Regions from separate parts of the Streptomyces cyslabdanicus genome, predicted to be linked through region 2. Evidence: riboswitches for the same ligand, from Rfam matches in the RefSeq annotation. Region 2 holds a riboswitch; each other region holds the start of a gene.
The links. Region 2 has a riboswitch for cyclic di-AMP ahead of ACTYVM_RS06465 (M23 family metallopeptidase). Riboswitches for the same ligand answer to the same signal wherever they lie in the genome.
Positions count from the first base shown of each region.

Region 1 (6,128 bases), on a different contig from region 2:
GACGGGCGTGGCCCTGCTCGGCTACTACCTGTACCCGCTGGCGCCCCCGCGCCTGATGACCGGCGGCCACTTCGTCGACACGGTCCAGGTCCACCACACCTGGGGTTCCATGGCCTCCGGCGACCTGAAGAACATGTCCAACCAGTACGCCGCGATGCCGTCCATGCACATCGGCTGGTCCCTGTGGTGCGGGCTGACCCTCTTCGCCCTGTGCACGGTCCCGTGGCTGCGCGTCCTCGGCCTGCTCTACCCCGTGGCCACCCTGGTCGTCATCGTCGCCACCGCCAACCACTTCTGGCTCGACGCGGTCGGCGGCGTCCTGTGCCTCTCCTTCGGCTTCACGGTGGCCCGCCTCTGGTACGGGGCGCTGCCGCACGCCCTGCCGCGGCGGACGCCTGCCCTGCGGCCGGCGCAGGCGCAGGCGTAGGGCAGGCCCAGGCACAAGCGGGGGCCTGCCTGCGCACCCCCCACCTCTCACGCGCCGTAGAACAGCTCCTCCATGACTGCCCGGGCCCGGCGGGTCGTTCGCCGGTACGCGTCGAGCATGTCGCCCGCGTGCCCCGGCCCATACCCCAGGTACCGGCCCACCGCGGCCAGCTCCCGCGGCTCGGTGGGAAACGTGTCCCCCGCCCGCCCCCGGACCAGCATCACCGCGTTGCGCACCCGTGTGGCCAGCACCCACGCCTCGTCGAGGGTCGAGGCGTCCTCCGGGGACACCAGTCCCGCCTCCCTGGCCGCCGCCAGCGCCTCACGCGTGCGCGTGGTCCGCAGCGACGCCTCTTTGGCCGCGTGCCGCATCTGGAGCAGCTGCACGGTCCACTCCACGTCGGACAGCCCGCCCGGCCCCAGTTTGGTGTGCAGCTTGGGATCGGCGCCGCGCGGCAGCCGCTCGGACTCCATCCGGGCCTTCAGCCGCCGGATCTCCCGCACCGCCTCCTCGCGCAGCCCGCCGCGCGGATAACGCAGCGGGTCGACCAGCTCGACGAACCGCCGCCCCAGGTCCTCGTCCCCGGCCACCGGTTCGGCCCGCAGCAGCGCCTGCGACTCCCACACCAGCGACCAACGCCGGTAGTACGCCTCGTACGACCTGAGCGTCCGCACCAGCGGGCCGGACTTCCCCTCGGGGCGCAGATCCGCGTCGACCAGCAGCGGCGGATCCGCGCTCGGGATCTGGAGCAGCCGCCGCAGCTCGGCGACCACCCGGGACGCGGCCTCGGCGGCCTCCCGCTCGTCGGCGCCCTCCCACGGCTCGTGCACGAACAGCACGTCCGCGTCCGAGCCGTAGCCCAGCTCGTGCCCGCCGAACCGTCCCATGCCGATGATCGCGAACCGGGTCGGCAGGGTGTCCCCCCACTCCTTGCGCACGACCGCCCGCAGGGTGCCGGCCAGCGTCGCCGCCGTCAGGTCGGACACCGCGCCGCCCACCCGGTCCACGAGCGCGCCCTGGTCCGCCTCGGCGGGCTGGGCCTCGGTGCCGTAGGTGCCGACGATGTCGGCGGCGGCGGTACGGAACAGCTCCCGCCGCCGTACGCCGCGCGCCGCCGTGACGCCCTGCTCGGCGGTCTCCGCACGGCGGACGGCGGCGAGGACCTCCTGCTCCAGCTGGGCGCGCCCGCGCGGTTCGAGGCCGCCCGCGTCGCCGTTCCCCAGCAGGGCCACCGCCTCCGGTGCCCGCATCAGCAGGTCGGGGGCCAGCCGCCCGGCCGACAGCACCCGGGCGAGGTTCTCGGCGGCGGCCCCCTCGTCGCGCAGCAGCCGCAGGTACCAGGGGGTCTTGCCGAGCGCGTCCGACACCTTGCGGAAGTTCAGCAGCCCGGCGTCCGGGTCGGCGGAGTCCGCGAACCACCCCAGCAGCACGGGCAGCAGGGTCCGCTGGATGGCCGCCTTCCTGGTGACGCCGGAAGCCAGCGCCTCCAGGTGGCGCAGGGCCGCGGCCGGATCGGCGTACCCGAGCGCGACCAGCCGCTCCCGCGCGGCCTCCGGCCGCAACCTGGCCTCGCCGGGAGCGAGTTGGGCGACGGCGTCGAGCAGCGGCCGGTAGAACAGCTTCTCGTGCAGCCGGCGCACGACACTGGTGTGTCGTTTCCACTCGCGGGTGAGCTCGGTGATCGGGTCGCTGCGCAGGCCGAGCGACCGTCCGAGCCGGCGCAGATCGGCCTCGTCCTCGGGGACGAGGTGGGTGCGCCGCAGCCGGAACAGCTGGATGCGGTGCTCCAGGGAGCGCAGGAACCGGTAGGCGTCGTCGAGTTGCACGGCGTCCACGCGGCCGACGTACCCGCCGGCGGCCAGCGCCTGCAACGCGTCCAGGGTGGAGCCGCTGCGCAGCGAGCGGTCGGTGCGCCCGTGCACCAACTGAAGCAGCTGCACGGCGAATTCGACGTCGCGCAGACCGCCGGGACCGAGCTTCAGCTCACGCTCGACCTCGGCCACGGGGATGGTCTCGACGACGCGGCGGCGCATCTTCTGCACGTCGGCGACGAAGTTCTCGCGCTCGGCGGCCTGCCAGACCAGCGGGTCGAGTGCGGCGATGTACTGGCCGCCCAGCTCCAGGTCGCCGGCCACCGGGCGGGCCTTGAGCAGCGCCTGGAACTCCCAGGTCTTGGCCCACCGCTGGTAGTAGGCGACGTGGCTGCTGAGGGTGCGCACCAGCGGCCCGTTGCGGCCCTCGGGCCGCAGGTTGGCGTCGACCGGCCAGATCGAGCCCTCCACGGTCGTCTCGGAGCAGATCCGCATCATGTGCGAGGCGAGCGCGGTCGCGGCGCGCAGGGCCTTGACCTCGTCGGCCCCGTCCGCGGCCTCCCCGACGAAGATCACGTCGACGTCGGAGACGTAGTTGAGTTCGTGGCCGCCGCACTTGCCCATCGCGATCACCGCGAGCCGGCACAGCGCGTCGTCCTCGGGCGCGGCGGCCCGCGCGAGCCGGAGCGCGGCGCGCAGGGTGGCGGTGGCGAGGTCGGCGAGTTCGGCGGCGGTCTCGGCGACATCGGTGGTGCCGCACACGTCGCGGGCCGCGATGGACAGCAGGCAGCGCCGGTAGGCGACGCGCAGCGCGACCGGGTCGCCGGCCTCGGCGAGCCCCTGCTCGAACTCCGCCACGCCCGGGTGCAGGTCGCGCGGCTCGTAGGTGACCAGCGCCCGCCAGTCGCCGGCGTGCCGGGCGAGGTGGTCGCCGAGCGCGGCGGAGGCGCCGAGCACGCCGAGCAGCCGGTCGCGCAGCGGCTTGGCCGCTATCAGCGTGTCGAGCAGCTCGCGGCGGGCCTTGGACTCCGGCTGCGCCTCCAGCAACCGGACCAGACCGCCCAGCGCGAGGTCCGGGTCGGCGGTGGCGCCCAGCGCCTCCAGCAGCACCGGGTCGTCCCGGAGCGGGGCGAGGTCCGGGCCCTCCAGCAGCCGCTCGGCGTCCGAGGCATGGATGAAGCCGTGCCGCAGCAGCCGCGTGAAGGTACTGCTCCTGCGTCCCGGCGCCGTCATCCCGGCCTCCCGTCGGATCAAGCCCGTCCTGGCCAGAGCCTATCCGCACTCCCGGCCCGGGGCCCTGACGGCGGACCCGCCTTCCCCCGCCGGTCGAAACCGGACGGCACCGGCAGGTGCTTCTCCGGGCCGACGCCGGCGGCCACCGGAGTGCAGCCACCCGCACACGTACCGTGAAAGTCACGAAAACGTAGCGGACATATCACGCACCAACCTTCACAGCAGTCACACGCGTTGGCTAGCGTGCCCGGCGGGCACCCCGTACCCCCGCCGGCGAACAACGCCGGGACGGGTGGCCCGCGCCGAGTCCGGTGCGCTTCACGGCAGCCGGAGCCGGGGACCCAACTCATCCCTGGGGTGAATCGGTCCCGTACACGCGTCCCCCACAGCGTGCACGGGACGGTAGGGCAGCCCTTCCGACCACCCGCCCGAACCCGACAGCCAACCCGGTAGGCGGTCCGTGGAAGGAGTCGCCACCCTTGGCGTCGCACCGCAAAGCCCGGCCCACGGCGACCCGCATCGCCGGACTGCGCACGTCCCCGGCCCTCGGTCTGACGACCGCGGCCCTCACCTCCGTGGCCCTGCTGTCCCAGACGGCGAACGCCGCGCCCGCGCAGCCCGGCAGACCCAGCCTCGAAGAGGTGCAGAAGAGGGTCGACGACCTCTTCCACCAGGCCGAAGTGGCCACCGAGAAGTACAACGCGTCGAAGGAGAGGACCGCCACGCAGCGCCAGCGCGTGAACGGCCTCCTCGACGACGTGGCGAAGCGTGCCGAGAAACTGAACGAGGCGCGGAACGAACTCGGCTCGTTCGCCGCCGCCCAGTACCGCACGGGCGGAATCTCCGGCACCGCGACGCTGCTGCTCGCGAAGGACCCCCAGCAGTACTTCGCCCAGGACCATCTGATGAGCCAGCTCACCGAGCGGCAGAAGAAGGCCGTGGACGACTACCAGACCGCGCAGCTCGCGACGGCGAAGAAGCGCACCGAGGCGGCGGGGATCCTGGAGTCGCTGACCACCTCGCAGAACGAGCTGAGGACCAGCAAGCAGGACGTCCAGCAGAAGCTCACCGAGGCACGCCGGCTGCTGTCGACGCTGACCGCCGAGGAGAAGGCGCGGCTGGCGGCGATCGAGAAGAAGAAGCAGGAGGTCGCCCGGCAGAAGGCCGCGGAGCTGGCCCGCCGGCAGGCGGCGGAGGAGGCGGCGGCGGCGAAGAAGCGCCAACAGGAGGAGGCGGCGAAGAGCTCCGACGCGCAGGCGAGCAGCGGAACGGGCGCGGACACGAGCGCCGGATCGAGCACGGGTACGGGCACGAGCACGAGCGCCGGATCGAGCACCGGCTATGCCGCCAAGGCCGCCAAGGTCATCGACTTCGCAAGGGCCCAGATGGGCAAGCCGTACGTGTGGGGCGCCTCCGGCCCCGACTCGTACGACTGCTCCGGGCTCACGCAGGCCGCCTGGAAGTCCGCCGGGATATCACTGCCGCGCACCACCTGGGACCAGGTGGGGGTCGGCACGACCGTCCCCGTCTCCGAAGCCCAGCCCGGCGACCTGGTCTTCTTCTACGACGACATCAGCCACGTCGGGATCTACATCGGCGACGGCATGATGATCCACGCGCCGCACTCGGGCGCGAACGTCCGCGAGGAGTCGATCTACTACATGCCGATCCACAGCGTCGTCCGCCCCGCGTGACGCGCGTGCCGGACGCCTGGTGCTGGCACCGGACAGGGAAGGGCCCGCACCCGAAGGCGCCGGCCCTTCGCTGTCGGCATGCGGCGGGTGGGGCCGCGGCGCACGCTGGTTCTTGTACCTGCCGGAGGCGGGAGGCCGCGCGGGCGGACAGTGGAGGTGCGTCGTCCATGTGCCGTTGGCTTGCCTATGCGGGGACACCCGTACTGCTCGATGACGTCCTGTACCAGCCGGACCACTCGCTGATCGACCAGAGCCTGCACTCGCGGATGGGCATGGAGACGACCAACGGCGACGGGTTCGGCATCGGCTGGTACACGCCGGAGGCCGACAGCCCGGCGGTCGTGCGGGACACCGGCCCGGCATGGAACAACCGCAACCTGCGGGAGATAGCGCAGCACGTCCGGTCACCGCTGTTCTTCGCCCACATCCGGGCCTCGACCGGCACGGCGGTGCAGCAGACCAACTGCCATCCCTTCCGCCACGGCCGGTGGATGTGGATGCACAACGGCGCGATCAACGAGTTCGACAGGCTCAGGAGGGAACTCTGCCTGGCCGTCGACCCGGGGCTCTTCTCCCGCATCGAGGGATCGACGGACTCCGAGGTGATGTTCTTCCTGGCCCTCACCTTCGGCCTCGACGACGATCCGCCGGGCGCGGTGGCACGCATGGCGGGGTTCGTCGAGCGGACGGGCCGCGAGCAGGGCGTGCGGCACCCGCTCCAGATGACGGTCGCGGTCTCCGACGGCGACCGGACCTGGGCATTCCGCTACTCCAGCGAAGGTGCCTCGCGGAGCCTCTTCTACAGCACCCGCTTCGACGCCCTGCGGGTGCTCCACCCCGACGTCACGTTCCCGCGGGGGCTGTCGGAGGAGTCCCGCCTGATCGTGTCGGAGCCCCTCAGCAGCCTCGCCGGCGCCTGGAACGAGGTTCCGGAGGGCAGCTACGGCGCCGTTCGCCCGGATT
Region 1 covers NZ_JBQRUW010000002.1:356,805-362,932, forward strand. Annotated here, with positions in the region: gene ACTYVM_RS02175 (phosphatase PAP2 family protein) at 1-427, shown strand, start outside; gene ACTYVM_RS02180 (bifunctional [glutamine synthetase] adenylyltransferase/[glutamine synthetase]-adenylyl-L-tyrosine phosphorylase) at 475-3,471, opposite strand; cyclic di-AMP (ydaO/yuaA leader) riboswitch at 3,762-3,942, shown strand; gene ACTYVM_RS02185 (C40 family peptidase) at 3,951-5,165, shown strand; gene ACTYVM_RS02190 (class II glutamine amidotransferase) at 5,333-6,128, shown strand, end outside.
Region 1: linked by a shared signal. The riboswitch ahead of ACTYVM_RS02185 (C40 family peptidase) and the one ahead of ACTYVM_RS06465 (M23 family metallopeptidase) in region 2 are both predicted to bind cyclic di-AMP.

Region 2 (6,128 bases):
GCGAGGAGCTGCCCGCGTACACCGCCGCCGGCTGGCTCACCCCGGCCGAACCGTTCGCCCTGGCCTCCATGCGGGCGCGCAGGCTGGCCCGCGAGCACGCCCGGCGCCACCTCGACAGGCAGGCGGCGCGGACGGTCGCCCAGTACGAGGCGTACGCGACCCAGCTGGCCTGCCTCCGGCACCGGGGGCGCCGGGGACGGGCGGGGGCCGACTTCGCCGTACGGGAGCGGGAGCTGCTGCACGAGCTGTGGCGCAGGCGGGAGGTGGCGCAGCCCGCGCTGGACCACGCGGCCAGGACGACCACGCCCATGGCTGCGCCGCCCTGGCCCGGGTACGGGGTGTACGGCGTGTACGGGGTGCACCCGCGACCGCTGGGGCACGGGTCGTACGGGCCGTACGGACCGGCGACGCCGTACCCCGCGCAGCTGACGCCGTCCCCCGTGTACAACCCGTACCGGACACAGCCTTAGCGCCGGCTGTTCCGTCCCGGGGGACGGGGAGCTACGCCGACGCCCGCGTCAGCTTTCCGAGCTCCTCGTCCGTGAGCCGCAGCTCGGCGACCCCGAGCAGTGCCGGGAGCTGTTCCACCGTCCGCGCCGAGGCGATCGGGGCGGCCACCGTCGGCTGTGCGGCGAGCCAGGCCAGGGCCACCGTGGCGACCTCGGCGTCATGGGCCCGTGCGACCTCGTCCAAGGCCGCGAGGACGTTGCGGCCCCGCTCGGTCTCGAGGTGCTTGGCCGCGCCCTGCGCCCGCGCGCTGTCCACCGTCGTACCGGGCCGGTACTTGCCGGTCAGGAAGCCGGAGGCGAGCGCGAAGTACGGGACGGCGGCCAGGCCGGACCGCTCGGCGACGTTCTGGAGCGCGCCTTCGTAAGTGTCGCGCGAGACCAGGTTGTAGTGCGGCTGGAGCGCCACGTACCGGGCCAGACCCTCGCGCTCGGAGAGGTCCAGGGACTCCTGGAGGCGCTCGGCGGAGATGTTGGAGGCGGCGATGTGCCGCACCTTGCCCGCCCTGACCAGCTCGTCGAGCGCGCCGATGATCTCCTCGACGGGGACGTCCGGCCGGTCGAAGTGCGTGTAGTACAGGTCGATGTGGTCCGTGCCCAGGCGCCGGAGGGAGGCGTCGGCCGCGGCCTTGATGTTGGCGGCGCTCAGCCCCTGGTAGTCGGGGTGCTGGCTGACCTTGGTGGCGATGACGACGTCGGAGCGGTTGCCGCGCTCCTTGATCCACCTGCCGATGATCGTCTCGGACTCGCCGCCGTGGTTGCCCTCGATCCACGCGGAGTAGGAGTCGGCGGTGTCGACGAAGTTGCCTCCGGCGGCCGTGTAGGCGTCGAGGACGGCGAAGGACTGCTCCTGGTCGGCGGTCCAGCCGAAGACGTTGCCGCCGAGGGCGAGCGGGAAGACCTCGAGATCGGACGAACCCAGTTTGCGTAGAGAAGTCATGTTCAACATCAACAACCGCGCCGGAGCGGCCCATTCCTCGCCGGGCCGCGTCCGGCCGCAAAAGTTGCGCAAACCGGCCTCACGGGCTCGTCAGGGGTGAGACCGGTCCGCGTACGTCACGGGGCGGGGCGTGTGCGTCAGGGGGTGAGGCCCTTGTCGCGCAGCCACCCTGCGGGGTCGATGCCGGTGGCGTCGCCGCCCGGGTGGACCTCCAGGTGCAGATGGGGCCCGGTGACGTTGCCGGTGGCGCCCACGCGGCCGATCACGTCGCCCGTGTTGACCTGCTGGCCGACGCTGACGTTGATCGACGACTGGTGGCAGTACCAGAGCTCGGTGCCGTCGTCGAGGGTGAGGATCGTGCGGTAGCCGTAGGCGCCGGCCCAGCCGGCCTCGGTGATGGTGCCGGTGTGGATCGCCTTGAGCAGGGTGCCCGTGGGCGCGGCGAAGTCGAGGCCGGTGTGGTAGCCGGAGGACCACATGGAGCCGGCCTGACCGAAGGTGGAGGTGATCGTGTACGAGGAGGTGGGCAGCGTGTACTGCTTGGCCAGCTCGGCCAGCCGCGCCTCCTCGGCCTTCCGCTTGGCTTCCTCGGCCTTCTGCTTGGCCTCCTCCTCCGCCTTCTGCTTCGCGGCGGTGGCCTTGGCCTCGGCCTCCTCGACCGCCTTCGAGGCGGCCTGGGCGGCCTCCTTGGCGGCGGCGGCCTCGGCGTCCGCCTGAGCCTTGGCCTCGATCTGCACCTGCTGCTGCTCGGCCTGCGCCATGATCCGGTTGCGCAGCACCTCGCCGGCGTCCGCGGTCCCGCCCTCGGCCTCGGCGGTGGTCACGCCAACGCTGCTGAGCGCGGTCGACGAGCCCTCGGGGGCGTCGGAGGAGTGGTCGAACAGGGAGCCCACGGAGGGCAGATCGGGCAGCGAGATGGACACCGGCGGCTTGGCGCTGTTGGCGCTGGCCATGCCGCCCGCGCCGACGGCGGCGATGACACCGACGCCGAGAACGGTGGAGCTGCGGGCGAGTCCGCCGCCGCGCTGCTTGGCGACGCGGTGCCGGCCGCGCACGGGACGGACGGAATCCGCGGTGGGGTTCCACTCCTCCCAGGGGCCCTCGTCGGCGCGGCGGCTGTCGTAGCCGAAGGTCTCTCCGTACTGCCGGCTCGGCGTGAACGGGGCTTCCGGAGCAGGCGGGTTGGACGCCACGAAGGCGTACTCCTTTCCTTCCGTCTCGCCTACCGGGTTAGCTGACGGGTTCGGAGCGGGAAGGTCTCCTACGCGCGTAAACAAGCCATGCGGAACACGGCAGTTACGCCCGATTCACCCCAAGTTGGTGGTTCCCCGGTTCCCTTGCGGGATTCGGCGTGCGCGCACGGAGCCGCCTCTTGTGACGGCTGGGACGACCGTGCTGCGTTATCGAACGTTAATAGACCCGGGGCCTGTATTCCAAGCCGTTCGGCTTGATCGCTCCACCTCGCGGCCCGACCTTATGGTCCATGGGCGCCGAAAACCGGACGAGTTGACTCCACATACGGGAGAGTCCGCGCCTTTGCCGGAGAACCCGCACGTCCGCCAAACACTCAGGGCCGGAATCCATTGATCGGATTCCGGCCCTGAGTTTCAGTAGCGGGGACAGGATTTGAACCTGCGACCTCTGGGTTATGAGCCCAGCGAGCTACCGAGCTGCTCCACCCCGCGTCGTTGTGTCACCAGTATATGCCATCCGCGGGGCTGCTCGCACCCAGCTCACTTCCACGCCGTCCGGCACCCGGTTCCCGGCCGTGCGACGAGGCTCCGCTCAGCCGAGCAGGTGCCGGTTCGGTTCCCTGGCGCGTTCCTCGAACTCCGGCACCACCACGACGTCCGCGCCCTCGGCCACCAGCACCCCGGTCCCATCGGCACCCTCGACGAACGTGTCCGGCTCCCGCCACGCCGTCACCACCCGTCGCACCCCGGCGTCCAGAATCAGCCGGGCGCACGGACGCGGCCGGGAGGCGCGGCGGGCGCACGGCTCCAGGCTGCTGTACACCGTGGCCTCCGGCAGTCGCGGATCCGCCGGGTCGACCTTGGCCAGGGCCGCCTCCTCGGCATGCACGACCGGGTCGCCCCCCTCCCGCGAGTACCCGCGGGCGAGTTCGGTCCCGTCGGCGGCGACCACCACGGCGCCCACGCTGAACGCGGTCCTGGACGGCGGGCAGTGGGCCGCCAGTTCGCAGGCGATCCGGAGCCAGTGCCGGTCGGCCGGGGCGGCGCGGCCGGCGAGGCCGGGGGCGGTGGGTTCGTAGCGCACGAGGACGACGTCCTCGATGGTCCGCGTCTCCACCAGCCGCAGCCGCCCACCCTGGTAGCCCCCGGGCCCGAACAGCCGGGGCGCGCCGGGGTCCCCCACGAACAGGGGGGCGAGCACGAGCTGCACCTCGTCCGCGAGCCGCTGCTGGAGCAGCTGTGTGTGGATCGTCCCGCCGCCCTCGACCATGAGCCGGCGCACCCCGCGTACGTCGTGCAGGTGCTCGAGCAGCCGGGGCCAGCCGAGTTCGGCGCCCAGCGGCACGACGTCGGCGGCCAGGCCCGCGCGCCGCAGCCGCAGCGCGCCCTCGTCGGTCGTGTAGAGGACCTTCTCGCCGCCGGTGTGCCAGAAGGGCGCCCGGGGGTCCAGCTCGCCGGAGGCGCTGACCGCGACCTTCAGCGGATACTCCGGCTTCCCGGCGGCGCGGCGGGCGGCCCGCCGTTCGGGCGAGTTCACCAGCAGCCGCGGGTTGTCCGCCCGCAGGGTGCCGGCGCCGATCAGGATCGCGTCGGCCGACGCCCGTACCTCGTCGACCCGGTCGAAGTCGGCGGGGCTGGAGAGCAGCAGGCGCTCGGGGCCGGTGTCGTCCAGGTAGCCGTCGAGCGAGACGGCGGCGGACAGCAGGACGTACGGGTGGGGCATCGACGCCCTCTCTCTCGACGGCGGACTCGCTCCCAGTCTGACCGACCCCGCCGATCGGGGGCGGGGCACCACCGTGGCGGAGCCGCGCACACGACGCGGGCGGCCGCGCACCGGTCGGTGCGGGGCAGCGGTCTCGGCGACGATCAGTGCTCGAGGTGGACGCGGAACCGCAGCCGGCAGATGACGGCGTCGGTATGGCGGCGCACGGCGCGGTCCAGGACGACGCCGCGCTGGTTCTGCAGAAGCCGCTGCCAGGGCCTGGGCAGATGCATCTCCGGGATGAGGACCACCATCCGGTCCTGCCGCTCCTGGGCGGACAGCGCGCGCAGATGGTCGACGACGGGCCGGGTCAGGGACCGGGTGCGGCTGTGCAGCACGGTGAGGGGGACACCGGGCCGCCAGGCGTTCCAGGCGGCGTGAACCTCGTCGGCGGAAGGGGCGTCGCGGTCCTCGGGATGCACGACGGTGACGGCCCGGACGTCGTCGCCCAGTGACAGTGCGACGCTGATGGCCTCGCTGGTGAGCAGGTTGACGGCGCCGACGGGAACGACGACGACCGTGTGGCGCGGCTCGGGCCGTGCGGGGACCTCGCCGAGATGCAGGGCCGCGCCGATACGCCGGTACGTGCGGTGCACCGACTCGAACACGGTCACCAGGACGGCGACCGCGGCGAAGACCAGCCAGCCGCCCTCGTGGAACTTCGCGACCAGTTCGATGACCAGGGCCGCGAGCGTCAGCAGTGCCCCGAGGCCGTTGACGGCCGCCCGCCGCCACCATCCGGGACCGTGGTCCAGGTGCCAGTGCCGGACCATGCCGGCCTGGGAGAGGGTGAAGCCGATGAACACGCCGATGGCGAAGACCGGCACCAGCTTCTGGGTGTCGCCCTCGGCCACGACCAGCAGGACCAGGGCGGCGGCGGCGAGCACGACGACGCCGTAGCGGTAGACCTGCCGGTCGGCGCGCAGCCCGAAGACGTGCGGCACATGGTTGTCGCGGGCCAGCAGGGAGGCCAGGACGGGCATGCCGCCGAAGGAGGTGTTGGCCGCGAGCGCGAGCAGCGTCATGGTGGCGAACTGCACGACGTAGAACCCGGCGTTGTGGCCCAGGGACGCCTCGGTGAGCTGCGCCAGGACGGTCTTGGTGCCGCTCGGTGCGACGTGGAACCTGCCGATGAGCAACGACAGCCCGATGAGCATGGCACCGAGCAGCGCGCCGAGCGCGAGCTCGGTGCGCTGCGCCCGCCGGACCCTCGGGGTGCGGAAGGTGGGGACGGCGTTCGCGATGGCCTCCACTCCGGTGAGCGCCGAGCAGCCGGAGGCGAACGCCCGCAACAGCAGCAGGACTCCGACCGCGGAGACGGTCGAGGCCGCCGGATGAACGGGCGGGACCGCCGGCGTGCGGCGCACCAGCCCGGCCACGATGACCACGGCGATCGCCACGATGAACACCACGGTGGGGGCGAACATCACCTTGGCGGACTCGGCGACCCCGTAGAGGTTGACCGCCGTGATCAGCCCCAGCACGATCACGCACAACACCACCCGGTCGCCGTACAGGACGGGGAAGGCGGAGGTGAGCGCGGCCACGCCGGCGGAGACCGACACGGCCACGTTCAGCACGTAGTCGATGATCAGCGAGGCGGCGGCGACCAGGCTGAGCCGCCGGCCCAGATGGCGCCCCGCGACCGCGTACGCGCCGCCACCGTTCGGGAACGCGGCGATCACCTGCCGGTAGGAGAACGTCAGCGCCGCCAGCAGCACCACGAT
Region 2 covers NZ_JBQRUW010000008.1:107,056-113,183, reverse strand. Annotated here, with positions in the region: gene ACTYVM_RS06475 (PrsW family intramembrane metalloprotease) at 1-470, shown strand, start outside; gene ACTYVM_RS06470 (aldo/keto reductase) at 502-1,446, opposite strand; gene ACTYVM_RS06465 (M23 family metallopeptidase) at 1,584-2,639, opposite strand; cyclic di-AMP (ydaO/yuaA leader) riboswitch at 2,651-2,808, opposite strand; tRNA gene ACTYVM_RS06460 (tRNA-Met) at 3,058-3,131, opposite strand; gene ACTYVM_RS06455 (dihydrofolate reductase family protein) at 3,232-4,362, opposite strand; gene ACTYVM_RS06450 (APC family permease) at 4,506-6,128, opposite strand, start outside.

Region 3 (6,128 bases), on a different contig from region 2:
CAGACCGACGATCCGGCCACCGGTGGGCAGGTCGGGGCCCGGGACGTGCCGCATCAGGGCGTCCAGGTCCGCGTTCGGGTGGCGGATCAGATGGCGGGCGGCCGCGATGACCTCGTTGAGGTTGTGCGGAGGCATGTTCGTGGCCATGCCGACGGCGATGCCCGAGGCCCCGTTCACCAGCAGGTTCGGGAAGGCGGCCGGCAGGGCCACCGGCTCCTGCTCCTGGCCGTCGTAGTTGGGGGCGAAGTCGACGGTGTCCTCGTCGATGGACTCCGTCATCAGGCCCGTGGCCTCGGCCATCCGGCACTCGGTGTACCGCATGGCGGCCGGCGGGTCGTCGTTGCCCAGCGAGCCGAAGTTGCCGTGGCCGTCGACCAGGGGGACGCGCATCGAGAAGGGCTGGGTCAGGCGCACCAGGGCGTCGTAGATCGACGCGTCGCCGTGCGGGTGCAGCTTGCCCATGACCTCGCCGACGACGCGGGCGCACTTCACGTAGCCGCGGTCGGGGCGCAGGCCCATCTCGTTCATCTGGTAGACGATGCGGCGGTGCACCGGCTTGAGTCCGTCCCGGGCGTCCGGCAACGCGCGGGAGTAGATGACCGAGTACGCGTACTCGAGGAAGGAGCCCTGCATCTCGTCGACGACGTCGATGTCGAGGATTCTCTCCTCGTACGAGTCGTCGGGCGGCGGGGTCTTCGTGCTGCGGCGGGCCATCGCTGCCGGCTCCTTGCTGAAGCGTGACGGGATCTGACGCCGACCATTGTGGACCGCCCGGCTGACAACCCGGACCACGCCCCGTCCCCACAGTGCGCGTTCCGGGGTCCCGTCCGGCCTCCGGGCCGCCCTCCCGCCCGTCCACGGCCGCCTCGCGCCCCGTCCCGCTCCCGGGTGCCGCCGGGGCGCGTCGCTTTCCGTCTCGCTCTCGGCGTACGGACCGTGGGAACTTCGCCAGGGGTCCGCACGCTTGCATACAGTGGCAGGACCGGCAGGAAAAGGGCGGTTCGCAGACCGCCACCGCGATCGAAGGGACGTACATGCCCAAGGGTCACACGGCCGCAGCCGAAGCAGGATCCGGCGGCCTGACAGCGACCGAGCACCGGCTGGCCAACGGCCTGCGCGTGGTGCTCTCCGAGGACCACCTGACCCCGGTCGCGGCGGTGTGCCTCTGGTACGACGTCGGCTCGCGCCACGAGGTCAAGGGACGCACCGGTCTGGCTCACCTTTTCGAGCACCTGATGTTCCAGGGCTCCGCCCAGGTCAAGGGCAACGGCCACTTCGAGCTGGTGCAGGGCGCGGGCGGCTCGCTCAACGGCACCACCAGCTTCGAGCGCACCAACTACTTCGAGACCATGCCCGCCCACCAGCTGGAGCTCGCCCTCTGGCTGGAGGCCGACCGCATGGGCTCCCTGCTCGCGGCGCTGGACGACGAGTCCATGGAGAACCAGCGCGACGTCGTCAAGAACGAGCGCCGCCAGCGCTACGACAACGTCCCCTACGGCACCGCCTTCGAGCGGCTGACCGCCCTCGCCTACCCGGAGGGCCACCCGTACCACCACACGCCGATCGGGTCCATGGCGGACCTGGACGCGGCCACCCTGGAGGACGCGCGCGCGTTCTTCCGCACGTACTACGCGCCGAACAACGCCGTCCTGTCGGTCGTCGGTGACATCGACCCGGAGCAGACGCTCGCCTGGATCGAGAAGTACTTCGGCTCCATCGCGTCCCACGACGGCAAGCCCGAGCCCCGCGACGGCTCCCTGCCCGAGGTCATCGGCAGGCAGCGGCGCGAGGTCGTCAAGGAGGAGGTCCCGGCCCGCGCCCTGATGGCCGCCTACCGTCTGCCGCACGACGGCACGCGCGCGTCCGACGCGGCCGACCTGGCGCTCACCATCCTCGGCGGCGGCGAGTCCTCCCGGCTCTACAACCGGCTGGTGCGCCGCGACCGCACGGCCGTCGCGGCCGGCTTCGGACTGCTGCGGCTGGCCGGCGCGCCCTCCCTGGGCTGGCTGGACGTGAAGACCTCCGGCGACGTCGAGGTGCCCGTCATCGAGTCGGCCATCGACGAGGAGCTCGCCCGGTTCGCCGAACAGGGCCCGACGGCCGAGGAGATGGAGCGTGCCCAGGCCCAGCTGGAGCGCGAGTGGCTGGACCGCCTCGGCACGGTCGCCGGCCGCGCCGACGAACTGTGCCGCTACGCCGTCCTGTTCGGCGACCCGCAGCTCGCCCTGACCGCCGTCAAGCGCGTCCTGGAGGTGACGCCCGAGGAGGTCCAGGAGGTCGCCAAGTCCCGGCTGCGCCCCGACAACCGCGCGGTGCTCGTCTACGAGCCGACCGCCGCCGACGCGCAGGACGACGCCCAGGACGCGGACGCCGCGGCCACCGACGAGACCGAGGAGGCGGCGAAGTGACCGAGCTCGCCACGATGGAGTTCCACCCCCAGCCCCGGGCCGGCGCGGCCAAGCCGTGGGCGTTCCCCGCACCCGAGCGCGGGACGCTGGACAACGGCCTGACGGTGCTGCGCTGCCACCGCCCCGGCCAGCAGGTCGTCGCCGTCGAGGTACTGCTGGACGCACCCCTGGACGCGGAGCCGGCCGGCCTGGACGGCGTCGCCACGATCATGGCGCGCGCCTTCTCCGAGGGCACCGACCAGCACTCCGCCGAGGAGTTCGCCGCCGAGCTGGAGCGCGCGGGCGCCACCCTCGACGCGCACGCCGACCACCCCGGCGTACGGCTGAGCCTGGAAGTCCCCGCCTCCCGCCTGGCCAAGGGACTCGGCCTGCTGTCCGACGCCCTCAGGGCGCCCGCGTTCGCCGACAGCGAGGTCGAGCGACTGGTGCGCAACCGGCTCGACGAGATCCCGCACGAGCTGGCCAACCCGGCCCGCCGCGCCGCCAAGGAGCTGTCCAAGGAACTCTTCCCGGCCGACGCGCGCATGTCGCGTCCGCGCCAGGGCACCGAGGAGACGGTCGGCGCCATCGACGCGGCGGCCGTGCGCGCCTTCTACGACCGGCACGTGCGCCCGGCCACGGCCACCGCCGTGGTCGTCGGCGACCTCACCGGCGTCGACCTCGACGAGCTGCTGGGCCGGACCCTGGGCGCCTGGACCGCCTCGCCCGCCAAGCCGCGGCCCGTGCCGCCGGTGACCGCCGACGACACCGGCCGCGTGGTCATCGTGGACCGGCCCGGCGCCGTCCAGACGCAGCTGCTCATCGGCCGGATCGGCCCCGACCGGCACGCCCGCGTGTGGCCCGCCCAGGTGCTCGGCACCTACTGCCTCGGCGGCACCCTCACCTCCCGCCTGGACCGCGTCCTGCGCGAGGAGAAGGGATACACCTACGGGGTGCGGGCGTTCGGTCAGGTGCTGCGGTCGGCCCCCGACGGGTCGGGCGCCGCGATGCTCGCCATCAGCGGCTCGGTCGACACCCCGAACACCGGCCCGGCCCTGGACGACCTGTTCACGGTGTTGCGCAAGCTCGCCGCGGAGGGCCTCACCGACCCCGAGCGGGACGTCGCCGTGCAGAACCTCGTCGGTGTGGCGCCGCTGAAGTACGAGACGGCGGCCGCCGTGGCCGGCACGCTGGCCGACCAGGTCGAGCAGCACCTGCCCGACGACTACCAGGCGACGCTCTACCAGCAGCTCGCCGCGACCGGCACGGTGGAGGCCACCGCGGCCGTCGTCAACGCGTTCCCGGTGGACCGTCTGGTGACGGTCCTCGTCGGTGACGCGGCGCAGATCAAGGAGCCCGTCGAGGCCCTGGGCGTCGGCCGGGTCGTCGTCGTCACGGCCGAGTAGAGGCCCGCCTCGCCACCGCCGAGCGCGGCGAGGGGCACACGCGCGCATGGGGCCCTGGTGACCGAAACGTCACCAGGGCCCTGCGTTGTCCTGAAGTTGTCCGAATTGAGGGGGAGGTTGCCTGTCTGCCCTGTGGTGTGCGCTACAAAACATCTGATCCGTTTGGGGATTGAAAGCGGTCCCGTCTAGCGTCGGTCCGGCTGTTCGTCGGGCAGTGCGCCGCGTCCGCGGCACCGGACAGTCATCGCCGAGTCCCCGTACGGCGCGAGCCAGGGGAGCCGGGGACCCACCGTCCCTGGGGTGAATCGGCCGTCCGCGCGCGACGCGCGGGGCCGTAGGAGACCTTCCTGCTCCGAACCCGTCAGCTAACCCGGTAGGCGACAGGGAAGGAAAGGACCCACGTCTCCATGGCGTTCACCCGCGCCGCCGGGAAGCACCGACGGCCGAGCCGGATGCACCGCACCACCGCCCGCGCGGCGGGCGTCGCGGCCCTGGCCACCACCGGTGTCATCGGCACGCTCACCGCCCCGGCCCTCGCCGCCGACGTTCCCGCCCTCGAGGACACCGGCCTCACCCCGGTAGTCACCCTCGGCGACAGCGTCGCCGCGAAGATCGAGGCCCAGGCCGTCGCCCAGCACCGGGCCGCCGCGCGCAAGCAGGCCGAGGCGGCCGCGCGCAAGAAGGCCGCGGAGCGGGCGGCGAAGGAGCGCGAGGCCAAGGCCCGCGCCGCCCGCGAGGCCGAGCGCAAGCGCCTCAACGCCTTCGTGGCGCCGATCCTCGACTCCTACATATCGACCGGCTACCGGGTCGGTGGCTCCCTGTGGTCCTCCGGCACCCACACCGGTGTCGACTTCCACGCCGCGAGCGGCACCCCCGTCCACGCGGTCGGCCTCGGCACCGTCGTCGACGCCGGCTGGGGCGGCGCGTACGGCAACCAGGTCGTGATCAGGATGGCCGACGGCATGTACACCCAGTACGGGCACCTGTCGTCCATCGCGGTCTCGGTGGGCCAGCGGGTCGTCCCGGGCCAGCGGATCGGCCTGTCCGGCGCGACCGGCAACGTCACCGGACCGCACCTGCACTTCGAGGCCCGTACGACCCCGGACTACGGCTCCGACGTCGACCCCGTGGCCTACCTCCGCAAGCACGGCGTCCACGTCTGATTCCCTGCGCCGACGCGGCGAAGCCGTGCCACCCGGACGGGGCGGCACGGCTTCGGTGCTTCACCGGTCCTGCCGGTCAGACCGTCTCGGGAAGCTCCTCGAGCCCCTCGGCGACCAGCTTGGCCAGCCGGTCCAGCGCGGCGTCCGCGCCGTCGGCGTCGGAGGCCAGGACGATCTCCTCGCCGCCCTCGGCGCCGAGGCCGAGCACGGCCAGCATGGAGGCCGCGTTGACGGGCGTGCCGTCGGCCTTGGCGATCGTCACGGGGATGCCTGCGGCCGTGGCGGCCCGGACGAAGATGGAGGCGGGGCGGGCGTGGAGACCCTCGGCCCAGCCGACGTTGACGCGGCGCTCAGCCATGTGTTGCTGCCCTTCAGGTGATCAGGGTTGTCTAGACCAGTTTTCCATATGTGGAACAGGTCCGGAGCGGCGCGTGCGCCGCTCCGGGTGGCATCGGACCGCGGCCTCGGTCCGATGGGTGTCCTCCACAGACTGCCTCGCGCCGCTGTCGGACGCGAGCCGTACGCTGGGGCGCATGCAGACCTCGCCGGACCGGCACGAGTACCCCGCCCACTGGGAGGCCGACGTGGTGCTGCGCGACGGCGGCACCGCGAGGATCCGCCCCATCACCGCCGACGACGCCGACCGTCTGGTCAGCTTCTACGAACAGGTGTCGGACGAGTCCAAGTATTACCGCTTCTTCGCGCCCTACCCGCGTCTGTCCGCGAAGGACGTCCACCGCTTCACGCACCACGACTTCGTGGATCGGGTGGGACTCGCGGCCACGGTCGGCGGCGAGTTCATCGCCACCGTACGCTACGACCGCGTCGGCGTGGACGGCATGCCCGCCTCGGCGCCCTCCGACGAGGCCGAGGTCGCCTTCCTGGTGCAGGACGCCCACCAGGGACGCGGGGTCGCCTCCGCGCTCCTTGAGCACATCGCGGCCGTCGCCCGCGAGCGTGGCATCCGCCGCTTCACCGCCGAGGTGCTTCCGGCCAACACCAAGATGATCAAGGTGTTCACGGACGCCGGGTACACCCAGAAGCGCAGCTTCGAGGACGGCGTCGTACGCCTGGAGTTCGACCTCGAGCCGACCGACCGCTCGCTGGCCGTACAGCGCGCACGGGAGCAGCGGGCCGAGGGGCGGTCGGTACGGCGGCTCCTGGCGCCCGGC
Region 3 covers NZ_JBQRUW010000050.1:54,554-60,681, forward strand. Annotated here, with positions in the region: gene ACTYVM_RS28605 (DNA gyrase/topoisomerase IV subunit A) at 1-714, opposite strand, end outside; gene ACTYVM_RS28610 (M16 family metallopeptidase) at 1,035-2,408, shown strand; gene ACTYVM_RS28615 (M16 family metallopeptidase) at 2,405-3,793, shown strand; cyclic di-AMP (ydaO/yuaA leader) riboswitch at 4,029-4,188, shown strand; gene ACTYVM_RS28620 (M23 family metallopeptidase) at 4,201-4,956, shown strand; gene ACTYVM_RS28625 (HPr family phosphocarrier protein) at 5,033-5,314, opposite strand; gene ACTYVM_RS28630 (GNAT family N-acetyltransferase) at 5,490-6,128, shown strand, end outside.
Region 3: linked by a shared signal. The riboswitch ahead of ACTYVM_RS28620 (M23 family metallopeptidase) and the one ahead of ACTYVM_RS06465 (M23 family metallopeptidase) in region 2 are both predicted to bind cyclic di-AMP.